One region of the Streptomyces sp. SID5464 genome, then DNA from elsewhere that is predicted to be linked to it. Evidence: riboswitches for the same ligand, from Rfam matches in the RefSeq annotation. Region 1 holds a riboswitch; each other region holds the start of a gene.

Evidence for each region. Region 1 has a riboswitch for thiamine pyrophosphate ahead of GTY47_RS30775 (thiamine ABC transporter substrate-binding protein). Riboswitches for the same ligand answer to the same signal wherever they lie in the genome.
Region 2: it holds a riboswitch for thiamine pyrophosphate, as region 1 does, so the genes downstream of both, thiO (glycine oxidase ThiO) here and GTY47_RS30775 (thiamine ABC transporter substrate-binding protein) in region 1, are expected to answer to the same signal.
Region 3: it holds a riboswitch for thiamine pyrophosphate, as region 1 does, so the genes downstream of both, thiC (phosphomethylpyrimidine synthase ThiC) here and GTY47_RS30775 (thiamine ABC transporter substrate-binding protein) in region 1, are expected to answer to the same signal.

The regions. Positions count from the first base shown of each region.
Region 1 is NZ_WWIQ01000061.1:60,780-64,702, reverse strand. It holds gene GTY47_RS30785 (SRPBCC family protein) at 1-304, shown strand, start outside; gene rlmN (23S rRNA (adenine(2503)-C(2))-methyltransferase RlmN) at 373-1,479, shown strand; TPP riboswitch at 1,534-1,640, shown strand; gene GTY47_RS30775 (thiamine ABC transporter substrate-binding protein) at 1,765-2,802, shown strand; gene GTY47_RS30770 (iron ABC transporter permease) at 2,778-3,923, shown strand, end outside.
Region 2 is NZ_WWIQ01000001.1:30,871-34,793, forward strand. It holds gene GTY47_RS00150 (thiazole synthase) at 1-385, opposite strand, end outside; gene thiS (sulfur carrier protein ThiS) at 388-588, opposite strand; gene thiO (glycine oxidase ThiO) at 585-1,754, opposite strand; TPP riboswitch at 1,752-1,863, opposite strand; gene GTY47_RS00165 (hypothetical protein) at 1,919-2,269, shown strand; gene GTY47_RS00170 (FAD-dependent oxidoreductase) at 2,302-3,543, shown strand; gene GTY47_RS00175 (Rv2175c family DNA-binding protein) at 3,621-3,923, shown strand, end outside.
Region 3 is NZ_WWIQ01000022.1:546,363-550,285, forward strand. It holds gene GTY47_RS18055 (SsgA family sporulation/cell division regulator) at 1-38, shown strand, start outside; gene GTY47_RS18060 (YibE/F family protein) at 141-1,889, opposite strand; TPP riboswitch at 1,962-2,151, shown strand; gene thiC (phosphomethylpyrimidine synthase ThiC) at 2,144-3,923, shown strand, end outside.

The DNA.
Region 1 (3,923 bases):
CTCCCGGATGCGGGTCACCCGGCACGTCGGCCGCCGGATCATGCCGATGACCATGGAGGTCACGGAGTACGACCCGCCGCACAGCTGGGGTATGCGAGGTGTCGACGGCCCTGTCCGGGCACGGGTGCACGGCGAGGTCGAGCCGTTCGACGAGGGGCAGCGCTCCCACGTGACGATCGAGATCGACTTCGAGGGCCACGGCGTCGGCAAGGTCCTCGTCCCGCTCGTCGTACGCCCCCAGGTCCGCAAGGAACTGCCCCGCAACGAGCAGCTCCTCAAGGACCGGCTGGAGCACGCGGGGTAGTCGGCTGAGGGCAGGCGAAGGGCAGCGGTCGCAGGTCACCCAAATCGATCTGCGACACTGGTTGAGCCATGCCTAAGCCCGGAGAACTCACTTTCGTCGCCCCGCGCGGAGCCAAGAAGCCGCCGCGGCATCTCGCCGACCTCACTCCTGCCGAGCGCAAGGAGGCCGTTGCCGCTGTCGGGGAGAAGCCGTTTCGTGCCAAGCAGCTCTCGCAGCACTACTTCGCGCGGTACGCGCACGATCCGGAGCAGTGGACGGACATTCCGGCCGGCTCCCGCGGTCGGCTCCAGGAGGCGCTGCTTCCCGATCTGATGTCCGTCGTGCGGCATCTGTCGACCGACCAGGGCACCACGCGCAAGACGCTGTGGCGGCTGTTCGACGGGACGCTCGTCGAGTCCGTGCTGATGCGCTACCCGGACCGGGTGACGATGTGCATCAGCTCGCAGGCCGGGTGCGGGATGAACTGCCCGTTCTGTGCGACCGGGCAGGCGGGGCTCGACCGGAACCTGTCCACCGCCGAGATCGTGCACCAGATCGTGGACGGTATGCGGGCGCTCAGGGACGGCGAGGTGCCGGGCGGCCCGGCGCGGCTCAGCAACATCGTGTTCATGGGCATGGGTGAGCCGCTCGCCAACTACAACCGGGTCCTCGGCGCCATCCGGCGGCTGACCGACCCCGAGCCCGACGGGCTGGGGCTCTCGCAGCGCGGGATCACGGTCTCGACGGTCGGTCTCGTCCCGGCCATCCACCGGTTCGCGGACGAGGGCCTCAAGTGCCGCCTCGCGATCTCGCTGCACGCCCCCGACGACGAGCTGCGCGACACCCTCGTCCCCGTGAACACGCGGTGGAAGGTGCGCGAGGTCCTCGACTCCGGGTTCGAGTACGCGGCGAAGTCCGGGCGCCGACTGTCCATCGAGTACGCGCTGATCCGGGACATCAACGATCAGGCCTGGCGCGGTGACCGGCTCGGTCGCATGCTCAAGGGCAGGCCCGTGCACGTGAACCTGATCCCGCTCAACCCGACGCCCGGCTCCAAGTGGACCGCCTCGCGGCCCGAGGACGAGAAGGCGTTCGTGGAGGCGATCGCGGCCCATGGTGTGCCGGTGACGATCCGGGACACCCGTGGTCAGGAGATCGACGGGGCGTGTGGTCAGCTCGCGGCCACCGAACGGTAGTCTGACCGGCGTAAGCACACCCGCATACTCCGCACCTGCATATCCGACACCTTCATATTCCGACAGGGGAGCGCCACAGCGCTGAGAGTGCGGCACACGGCCGCAGACCCTCCGAACCTGGCCCAGGTCATTCTGGGTAGGGAGATCGGTCTCCACTCGAGCTGTTGCGCCCTGCCCGGGATTCCCAGAGATCCCGGGCAGGGCCGCGTCTTCTCCTGGTCCTCCAGGAGGAATCCAGTGAGCATCACCACAAAGCGGCTGACGGCGGTGGTCGTCGGTCTCGGCATGGCCGGCACACTCGCCGCGTGCGGGTCGTCCGACGGCGGCCAGGGGTCAGGCGACTCCAAGACCGTGACCCTCGTCAGCCACGACTCGTGGGCCGCCTCGAAGGACGTCATCGCGGCCTTCGAGAAGCAGTCCGGCTACAAGGTCAGGGTCCTCAAGGACGGCGACGCCGGGCAGGCCGTGAACAAGGCCATCCTGACCAAGGACAACCCGCAGGGCGACGTCTTCTTCGGCGTCGACAACACGCTGCTGTCCCGCGCCCTCGACAACGGCCTGTTCCAGCCGTACGAGCCGAAGGGCTCGGACCGGATCGCGCCGGAGTACCGGGCGGACCAGGGCAAGCACCGGGTCACTCCGATCGACACGGGTGACATCTGCGTCAACTACGACAAGAAGTACTTCGCCGACCACAAGCTCGACCCGCCGCGCAGCTTCGACGACCTGGTCAAGCCCCAGTACAAGAACCTCCTGGTCACCGAGAACGCGTCGACCTCCTCGCCCGGCCTGGGCTTCCTGCTGGGCACCGCCGCGAAGTACGGCGACGCCGGCTGGGAGGGGTACTGGAAGAAGCTCAAGGCCAACGGCGCGAAGGTCGTCGACGGCTGGGAACAGGCCTACAACGAGGAGTTCTCCGGCTCGGCCGGCGGCAAGAAGGCCAAGGGGGACCGGCCGCTCGTCGTGTCGTACGCCTCCTCGCCGCCCGTCGAGGTCGTCTACGCCGACCCGAAGCCCAGCACCGCACCGACCGGGGTCGCGCAGGGCACCTGCTTCCGGCAGGTCGAGTACGCCGGGCTGCTGAGCAACGCCAAGAACAGCAAGGGCGGCAAGGCGTTCCTCGACTTCCTGATCAGCGAGCGGTTCCAGGAGGACATGCCGCTCAACATGTACGTGTACCCGGTGCGCGAGGGCGCCCAGGTCCCCCCGGAGTTCGTGAAGTACGGGCCGCAGGCCAAGGACCCGGAGACCATGGACCCGGCGAAGATCGCCGACAACCGTGACCAGTGGGTCAAGTCGTGGACCTCACTCGTACTGAGGTAACCGTCCGCAGGGACCGGCGCGGGAGCGCGGCGCGGCTCGGGCTCATCGCCGTGCCCGTCGCGTTCTTCGCCGTCTTCTTCGCCTACCCCGTCGCCGCGATCGTCGCGCGCGGCCTGAAGGTCGACGGGGTCTGGCGGTTCGGGCGGATCGGCGAGGTGCTGGCGCAGTCCGACGTCCGGCACGTGCTGTGGTTCACCACCTGGCAGGCGATCGTCTCGACGGCACTCACCCTGCTGGTCGCGCTGCCCGGCGCGTATGTCTTCGCGCGCTTCGACTTCCGCGGCAAGCAGGTCCTGCGGGCCGTGGTGACCGTGCCGTTCGTGCTGCCGACGGTCGTCGTCGGTACGGCGTTCCTGGCGCTGGTCGGGCGCGGCGGACTGCTCGACGAGCTGTGGGGCGTGCGGCTGGACACCACCGTGTGGGCGATCCTGCTCGCGCACGTCTTCTTCAACTACGCGGTCGTCGTCCGGACCGTCGGCGGGCTCTGGGCGCAGCTCGACCCGCGGCAGGAGGAGGCCGCGCGGATGCTCGGGGCGTCGCCGCTGAGGGCCTGGCGGCAGGTCACGCTGCCGGCGCTCGCGCCCGCCGTGGCCGCCGCCGCGCTCATGGTCTTCCTGTTCACCTTCACCTCCTTCGGTGTCGTCCAGATCCTCGGCGGGCCCACCTTCTCGACCCTGGAGGTGGAGATCTACCGGCAGACGTCGGAGATCTTCGACCTGTCCACGGCCGCCGTGCTGACGCTGATCCAGTTCGTCGCCGTGGGCGCGATCCTCGCCCTGCACGCCTGGACCGTACGGCGGCGGGAGACCGCGCTGCGGCTGGTGGACCCGTCCGTGACCGCGCGCCGGCCGCGTGGCACGGGGCAGTGGGCGCTGCTGGGCGGGGTGCTCGTCACCGTATCCGTGCTGCTCCTGCTGCCGCTCGCCGTGCTGGTGCAGCGATCCCTGGACGCCCCCGGCTTCGGCTACTACCGGGCGCTGACCCGCGAGGACGGGGGAGTGTTCCTCGTCCCGCCGATCGAGGCCATCGGCAACTCGCTGTCGTACGCCGTAGCCGCCACGCTCATCGCCGTGGTGATCGGCGGTCTTGCCGCCGTCGCGCTCACCCGCCGGGACGCCGGG
Region 2 (3,923 bases), on a different contig from region 1:
CCGTGAACCCGTCGTCGACCAGCGTCTCGGCCGCCTCCAGCAGCTCGATCGGATCCGGCAGCAGCGTGCGCTCGTCTGCGATGACCTCCAGCTTGACCAGGTCGGTGCCGAGGGCCTCGCGCGCGAGACGGGCCGTGAGGACGGCCTCACCGGCCGTGAAGCAGCCCGCCGTGTTGGGCAGGACGCGGATGCCCAGCTTGTCCAGGACGGACAGCACCGAGCCGTGCACCGAGGCGTTCACCCGGCGCATCGCGACCGTCGTCAGCTCCGTCCCGGACGCGACCAGCGACCGCTCCAGCACGTCGAGGCTGGGCGCCCCGCCCGTGCCCATGATCAGGCGGGACGTGAAGGACGTACCACCGAGGACAAACGGATCGTCGGCCATGGTCAGCCTCCTTGGACGGCGGTGAGGACTTCCACGCGGTCCCCCTCGGCGAGGGGCGTGGACGGCCACTGGGCGCGCGGGACGACGGTTTCGTTGAGGGCGGCGGCCACGCCGGACGGCGCGGCGGTGAGGGACTTCACGACGGAGTCGAGAGCCGTACCGGGCCGGACGTCCCGGGGCTCCCCGTTGACGGAGATGTTCATGCGGGCTGCTCCGTGAGGGCGGTGGCGGTGCTGAAGCGCTTCGGAGTGAAGGGGCGGGCTTCCTCGGGGAGTTCACCCGTCGTCAGGACGTGCGCCATGGCGTCGCCGGTGACCGGCGTGAGCAGGACGCCGTTGCGGTAGTGCCCGGTGGCCAACGAGAGCCCTTCGAGACCGGTCGGGCCGAGCAGCGGCGCGTTGTCGGGGGAGCCGGGGCGCAGTCCGGCCCGGGTCTCGGTGAGGGGCAGCTCGGTGATGCCCGGGACCAGCTCGTGCGCGTCGCGCAGCAGCTCGTACACACCGCCCGCGGTCACGGTGGTGTCCCAGCCCAGCTCCTCGCTGGTCGCCCCGATGACCAGCTCGCCGCTCTCGCGCGGCACCAGGTAGACATGGCTGCCGCGCACGACCGCGCGCACGGTCCGGCTGAGGAACGACCCGTGCCGCTGCGGCATGGTCAGCCGTACGACCTGCCCCTTCACCGGCCGCACGGGGGGCAGCACATCCTCCGGGACGCCCGCGAGCCGCCCGCTGAGACTGCCCCCGGCCAGCACGACCTGTCCGGCGTCCAGCGGGGTGCCGTCGTCCGTGACGGCACCCGTGGCCCGGTCCCGTACGACGGTGAGCCGCTCCGCCCATGCCCGGTGGAAGACCACACCGGTCCGCTCGCACGCGGCGACCAGCGCCCCGGCCAGCCGCCGCGGGTCGATCTGGTGGTCCCCGTCGACCCGCAGCCCGCCGCGCACGCCCGGCGCGAGCATCGGCTCCAGGCGACGGCACTCCCGCCCCGACAGCCACTGCGATTCCAGGCCCGACTGCTGCTGCAAGGCGTGCAGTTCGCGCAGATGGGCCCGGTCGTCGGCGTCCAGGGCCACGGCGAGCGTGCCGCACCGGCGGTAGCCGAGGTCGTGGCCGGTCTGCTCGGTGAGCTCGGCCGCGAAGTCCGGATAGCGCCGGGCGGAGGCGAGGTTCAGACCGAGCAGGGTCTGCTCGCCGTAGTGCAGTTCCGTGACGGCGGCCAGCATCCCGGCCGCCACCTGTGCGGCTCCGCCGCCCGGCTCCGGGTCCACCACGGCCGTGGCGAGTCCGCGCTGCGCGGCCCGCCACGCGGTGACCAGGCCGATGATCCCGCCCCCGACGACGAGGACGTCTGACGTTCGCGTACGCGACATGGGCGTCCAGCCCCTCCCTTCGCCGGCATGACCCGGATCAGGTTCGTACGGTCGGAGGCCGCCAGCCTCCCTCTCAGCCCGGTGCGTCCGGGCTCCCGCGAGTGCCTTACGTTGGCCACCCACCCTAGCCCGATGCCGTACGCCGCAGTAAGGGAGCCACCGCCATGGCCCGATCCCTCGACGGTCTCGTCCTGGCCCCGGTCGCCGACCAGGCACCCGGCCAGGTGGGGACCCGCACCCGGTTCACGTACCACGAGCAGGACGGAGAGGTCTGGGCCGAGTACTCGGGCGGCGACGTCGTACGCGGACATCTCGTGGGTACCCGGGAGGGCGACAGGCTGGACTTCCGGTACGTACAACTCAAGGGGGACGGGACCACCTCCTCCGGGCACTGCGTGTCGACCGTCGTGGAACTGCCCGACGGGCGGGTGCGGCTGGAGGAGAGCTGGGAGTGGGAGTCCCAGGCGGGCAGCGGGACGAGCGTTGTGGAGCAGGTCACTGCGGATGAGCACTGACTGACGAAATGTCAGTTGTCTATGGTGATCAGGTGAGCGAGCAGACGCAGGAACCAGGTTCGTCCGCGCCGGGGCGCGTGGTCGTGGCGGGCGCGGGCATGGCCGGTGTCCAGACCGCGGTCGCCCTGCGCGAGCAGGGCTTCACCGGCACGGTGAGCGTGCTCGGCGCCGAGCCGCACCAGCCCTACGACCGGCCCCCCCTGTCCAAGGCCGTCCTGCTCGGCAAGGCCGAGGGCTCAGCCTTCGACGTCGACTTCGAGGCCCTCGGCATCGAACTGCGGCTCGGCTGCGAGGTGCTGGGCCTGCGCCCAGGCGACCACGAGCTGGACACCGAGGACGGGCCCGTGCCGTACGACGTCCTGGTCGTCGCGACCGGTGCCGAACCGATCCGGCTGCCCGGGGCGGAGGGCGTGCCGGGCGTGCACCTGCTGCGCACCCTGGACGACGCCGAGCGGCTGCGGCCGGTGCTGGCCCGCCGGCACGACATCGTGGTCGTCGGCGCGGGCTGGATCGGCGCGGAGTTCGCCACGGCCGCGCGCGAGGCGGGCTGCGCGGTGACCGTCGTGGAGGCCGCCGACCGGCCCCTCGCCGGGGCGCTGCCCGCCGAGGTCGCCGCGCCGATGGCCCGCTGGTACGCCGACGCGGGTGCCGTGCTGCGGACGCACGCGCGCGTGGAGCGTGTGGAACCCGGAACGGTGGTCCTCGACGACGGCTCGCGGCTGCCCGCGGGCGCGGTCGTCGTCGGCATCGGCGCCCGTCCGGCCACGGCCTGGCTGTCCGGCTCCGGGATCGAGCTGGGCACGCACGGCGAGATCGTGGCCGACCAGCACCTTCGTTCGTCGGTGCCCGACGTGTACGCGGTCGGCGACTGCGCCTCCTTCCCCTCGGGCCGGTACGGCGAGCGCCTGCTGGTGCACCACTGGGACAACGCCCTCCAGGGGCCGCGCACGGTCGCCGTGAACATCGTCGGCCGGGCCTCGGGGGAGACCCCGGCGGTGTACGACCCCGTGCCGTACTTCTGGTCGGAGCAGTTCGGACGGTTCGTGCAGTACGCCGGGCACCACGCGGCCGCCGACACGACCCTTTGGCGGGGCGACCCGGCCGGACCGGCCTGGACGGTCTGCTGGCTGCGCGGCGACCGGCTGGTCGCGCTGCTGGCGGTGGGCCGCCCCCGGGACCTGGCGCAGGGCCGCCGCCTGATCGAGTCGGGCACGCCGATGAATCCGGCGTTGCTGGCGGACCCGGCGAGGCCGTTGAAGGCGGCGACGGCGTAGCTGTCGAGGCGGGCGTGTCCGCCCAGGTGGGCGGGCCCGACTTCCGACTGTCAGTGGGGGATGGCAGGCTGGTTTCCGTGACCGAGATTGACGCAAAGATCGATGCTCTCGTCCCTGCCTGGCTCACCCTCCCCGACATCGCCGAACAGCTCGGCGTCGAGGTGACGCGCGTGCGGCAGCTGGTCAAGGACGGCCAGCTCATCGCCGTACGCCGCGGTGAGAACCGCGCGCTGCACGTCCCCGCGGCCTTCATCGACGGGGACAAGGTCGTCAAGGGCCTGTCCGGGACCCTGACGCTCCTGCGGGACGACGGCTTCACGGTCGAAGAGATGCTGGAGTGGCTCTTCACCCCCGACCCGAGCCTGCCCGGCACGCCGGCC
Region 3 (3,923 bases), on a different contig from region 1:
CCCTGGACCGCATCCTCGCGGAACAAGGCGCCGGCTGAGGCATCCGTCGGGCGGCACGGTGGAGTAACGCTTCACCGGATGCCGCCGAGCTGTGCAGGAACGCTTCTCTGTGCGGCGGGGGCTTCGGAGTTCGAGAGGCGTCAGCGCTTGCGGCGCCGGCCCCTCCCCCCGCGTGCCGGGGCCGCGACCGCCTCCGCGGCCGGCTGCGCTCCCGAGCGGTCCGCCGAGACCACCAGTGCCGCCAGCGCCGTGGTGACCGGCACCGAGGCGACCAGGCCGATCGAACCGACCAGCGTGCGCACGATCTCCTCCGCGACCAGCTCGCTGTTGGCGACCGTCCCGACACCGCTCTGCGCGATGGAGAACAGCAGGAGCAGCGGCAGCGCGGCACCCGCGTACGCGAGGACGAGCGTGTTGACGACCGAGGCGATGTGGTCGCGGCCGATCCGGATCCCCGCGCGGTACAGGCCCCGCCAGCCCATGGACGGGTTGGCCTCGTGCAGCTCCCACACCGCCGACGTCTGTGTGACCGTCACGTCGTCGAGCACGCCGAGCGATCCGATGATGACGCCGGCGAGCAGCAGACCACTCATGTCGATCGTCGGGTAGAGCCCGTGGATCAGACCGGTGTTGTCGTCGGTGTTGCCGGTGAGCGCGGCCCAGTCGATGAACAGCGAGCCGAGAACGCCGATCAGCAGCAGCGAGACGAGGGTGCCGAGCACCGCCACGGAGGTCCGGGCGGACAGGCCGTGACACAGATACAGGGCGATGAGCATGATGGCGCTCGCGCCCACCACCGCCACGAGCAGCGGGTTCGAGCCCTGAAGGATCGCGGGCAGGATGAAGAAGTTCAGCACCAGGAAGCTGATGGCCAGTGCGACCAGGGCCATGACACCCCGCAGTCGCCCGACGACCACGACGGCGAGGGCGAAGATGCCGGCGAGCAGCGCCATGGGCAGGCGGCGGTTGATGTCGGTGACCGAGTACTGGAGGTCCTTCGGCGCGGAGGGCTCGTAGGCGACCACGACCTTCTGGCCCTCGTGCAACTGGCGGGACTGGTCCGGCTGGACGATCTCGGTGAAGGTACGGCCCTTGTCCTTGCCGCTGTCGACCCGGATCGTCGCCCGCTTGCAGGTCCCCTTCTCCTGCTGCACAGCGGAGGAACCCTCGGCGGTGGAGGTGTCGCCGGTCGGCGGGACGCCCGAGGCGCCGGCCTCCTTGCAGCTCACCGCCACGACCTTGGTGACCGAGGCCTGCTGCGTCTGCCGGTCGAAGCCGACGCCGGTGCGCTCGTGCGGCGGGGCCCCGCCCGGCCACAGCACGGCGAGACCGACCAGCACGGCAGCGGCGAACGGGATCAGGACCGCCGCGATGACCTTGCGCAGGTGCATCGAGACCGGCGTGGCAGGGCCGTGGCTGTGACTGTGCCCGTGCCCGCCGCCCGGGGCGGAGCCGGGTCCGTTTCCGTGACCGTGCCCGTCGCCGCCGCCGTGGCCGTTGCGCCCACCGTGCCCATGGCCGCCGCCGGGGCCGTGGCCTTCGCCGTACCCGTCGTCTCCGCCGCGCCCGTGGCCTCCGCCGGGCCTGTCGCCTTGTCCGTGCTCGTGCCCGTACCCGTTGCCTCCGCCGGGTCGGTCGCTTTCCCTGGGGCCGGGGCCGGAATCGTGCCAGCTGCCGGAGCCGGCCCCATACGTACCGGCCGGACCGGCCGCACCGGCACCCTGCCCGCTGCCGGGACCTGGCCTGTGCCCCTGCGTCTGCCCCCGGGCAGGCCCGAACCCGCCCCCGGCGGCGAAATCGTGCTCGCGCCCACGGCCGTTGCCGTTGCCGGCGCCGGACCCGCGGGGCGGTTCGGGCGGTGGGTAAGGAGGACGCTGCGTCGTGGTCACCGACCGATCATCGCAAGAACGAGGGGGGCCCTCTGTTCACCGCGCCAGAATTGCCGCTAGCGTGGAGGCACCTTTTGTACACGCGGGAGCTCGGAGCACCGGGCTGAGAGGGCGCTGACCTCCGTCCCAGCGATGTTTCACATGAAACATCACCGAAGTCGAGTGATGTTTCACACGGAACGTCGGCAGACGGAAGCCGCTGCGTCGACCGCCGAACCTGTTACCGGGTAATGCCGGCGTAGGGAGTAGGTCTCATGACCAACAAGGACGCACGCACGCCTGCCTCCGTTCAGGACGAACAGTCCGAGGAGGCCGGGAAGTCCATCGGCTGGCACAAGGCGTACGTCGAGGGCAGCCGCCCCGACCTGCGGGTGCCGGTCCGACAGGTGCATCTCACCAACGGCCAGTCGGTCACGCTGTACGACACGTCGGGCCCGTACACCGATCCGCTCGTCGACACGGACGTCCGCAGGGGCCTGTCGCCACTGCGCGAGAACTGGATCATCGCCCGTGGCGACACCGAGGAGTACGCCGGCCGGCCCGTCCGACCCGAGGACGACGGCATCAAGCACACCTCGCCACGCGGTGGCCTCCGCAACCTCGACGCCGTCTTCCCCGGTCGGCCGCGCCAACCGCGCCGCAGCAGGGACGGCAAGGCGGTCACGCAGCTCGCGTACGCCCGCCGCGGCGAGATCACGCCCGAGATGGAGTACGTGGCCATTCGGGAGAACGTCTCGCCCGAGGTGGTCCGCGACGAGATCGCGGCCGGCCGGGCGGTGCTGCCGGCCAACGTCAACCACCCGGAGATCGAGCCGATGATCATCGGCAAGCGGTTCCTGGTGAAGGTCAACGCCAACATCGGCAACTCGGCGGTGACGTCCTCCATCGAGGAGGAGGTCGAGAAGATGACCTGGGCGACCCGCTGGGGCGCCGACACGGTCATGGACCTGTCCACCGGCCGCAACATCCACACCACGCGCGAGTGGGTGCTGCGCAACTCCCCCGTGCCCATCGGCACCGTGCCGCTCTACCAGGCCCTGGAGAAGGTCGACGGCAAGGCCGAGGAACTGACCTGGGACATCTACAAGGACACGGTCATCGAACAGGCCGAGCAGGGCGTGGACTACATGACGGTCCACGCGGGCGTGCGCCTGCCGTACGTGCCGCTGACGGCCAACCGCAAGACCGGCATCGTCTCGCGCGGTGGCTCGATCATGGCCGCCTGGTGCCTCGCGCACCACAAGGAGTCGTTCCTGTACGAGAACTTCGAGGAACTCTGCGAGATCCTCGCCGCGTACGACGTCACATACTCTCTCGGAGACGGTCTGCGGCCGGGCTCGATCGCGGACGCCAACGACGAGGCGCAGTTCGCGGAACTCCGGACTCTCGGGGAACTCAACCGGATCGCGAAGCGTTTCAACGTACAGACCATGATCGAAGGCCCGGGCCACGTCCCGATGCACAAGATCAAGGAGAACATCGACCTTCAGCAGGAGATCTGCGATGAAGCTCCGTTCTATACGCTCGGCCCGCTGACCACGGACGTCGCGCCGGCGTACGACCACATCACCTCCGGCATCGGCGCCGCGATGATCGCCTGGTGGGGCACGGCCATGCTGTGTTACGTCACGCCCAAGGAGCACTTGGGCCTGCCGAACCGAGACGACGTCAAGACCGGCGTCATCACCTACAAGATCGCCGCCCACGCAGCGGATCTCGCCAAGGGACACCCGGGCGCCCAGGAGTGGGACGACGCGCTGTCCGACGCCCGTTTCGAGTTCCGGTGGGAGGACCAGTTCAATCTCGCCCTCGACCCGGACACGGCACGGGAGTTCCACGACGAGACCCTGCCGGCGGAGCCCGCCAAGACGGCTCACTTCTGCTCGATGTGCGGTCCCAAGTTCTGCAGCATGAAGATCTCGCAGGACATCCGCCGTGAACACGGCGGCACCAAGGCCGAGATCGAGGACGGCATGGCCCAGAAGTCGAAGGAGTTCGCGGCGAGCGGGAACCGCGTGTACCTGCCCATCGCGG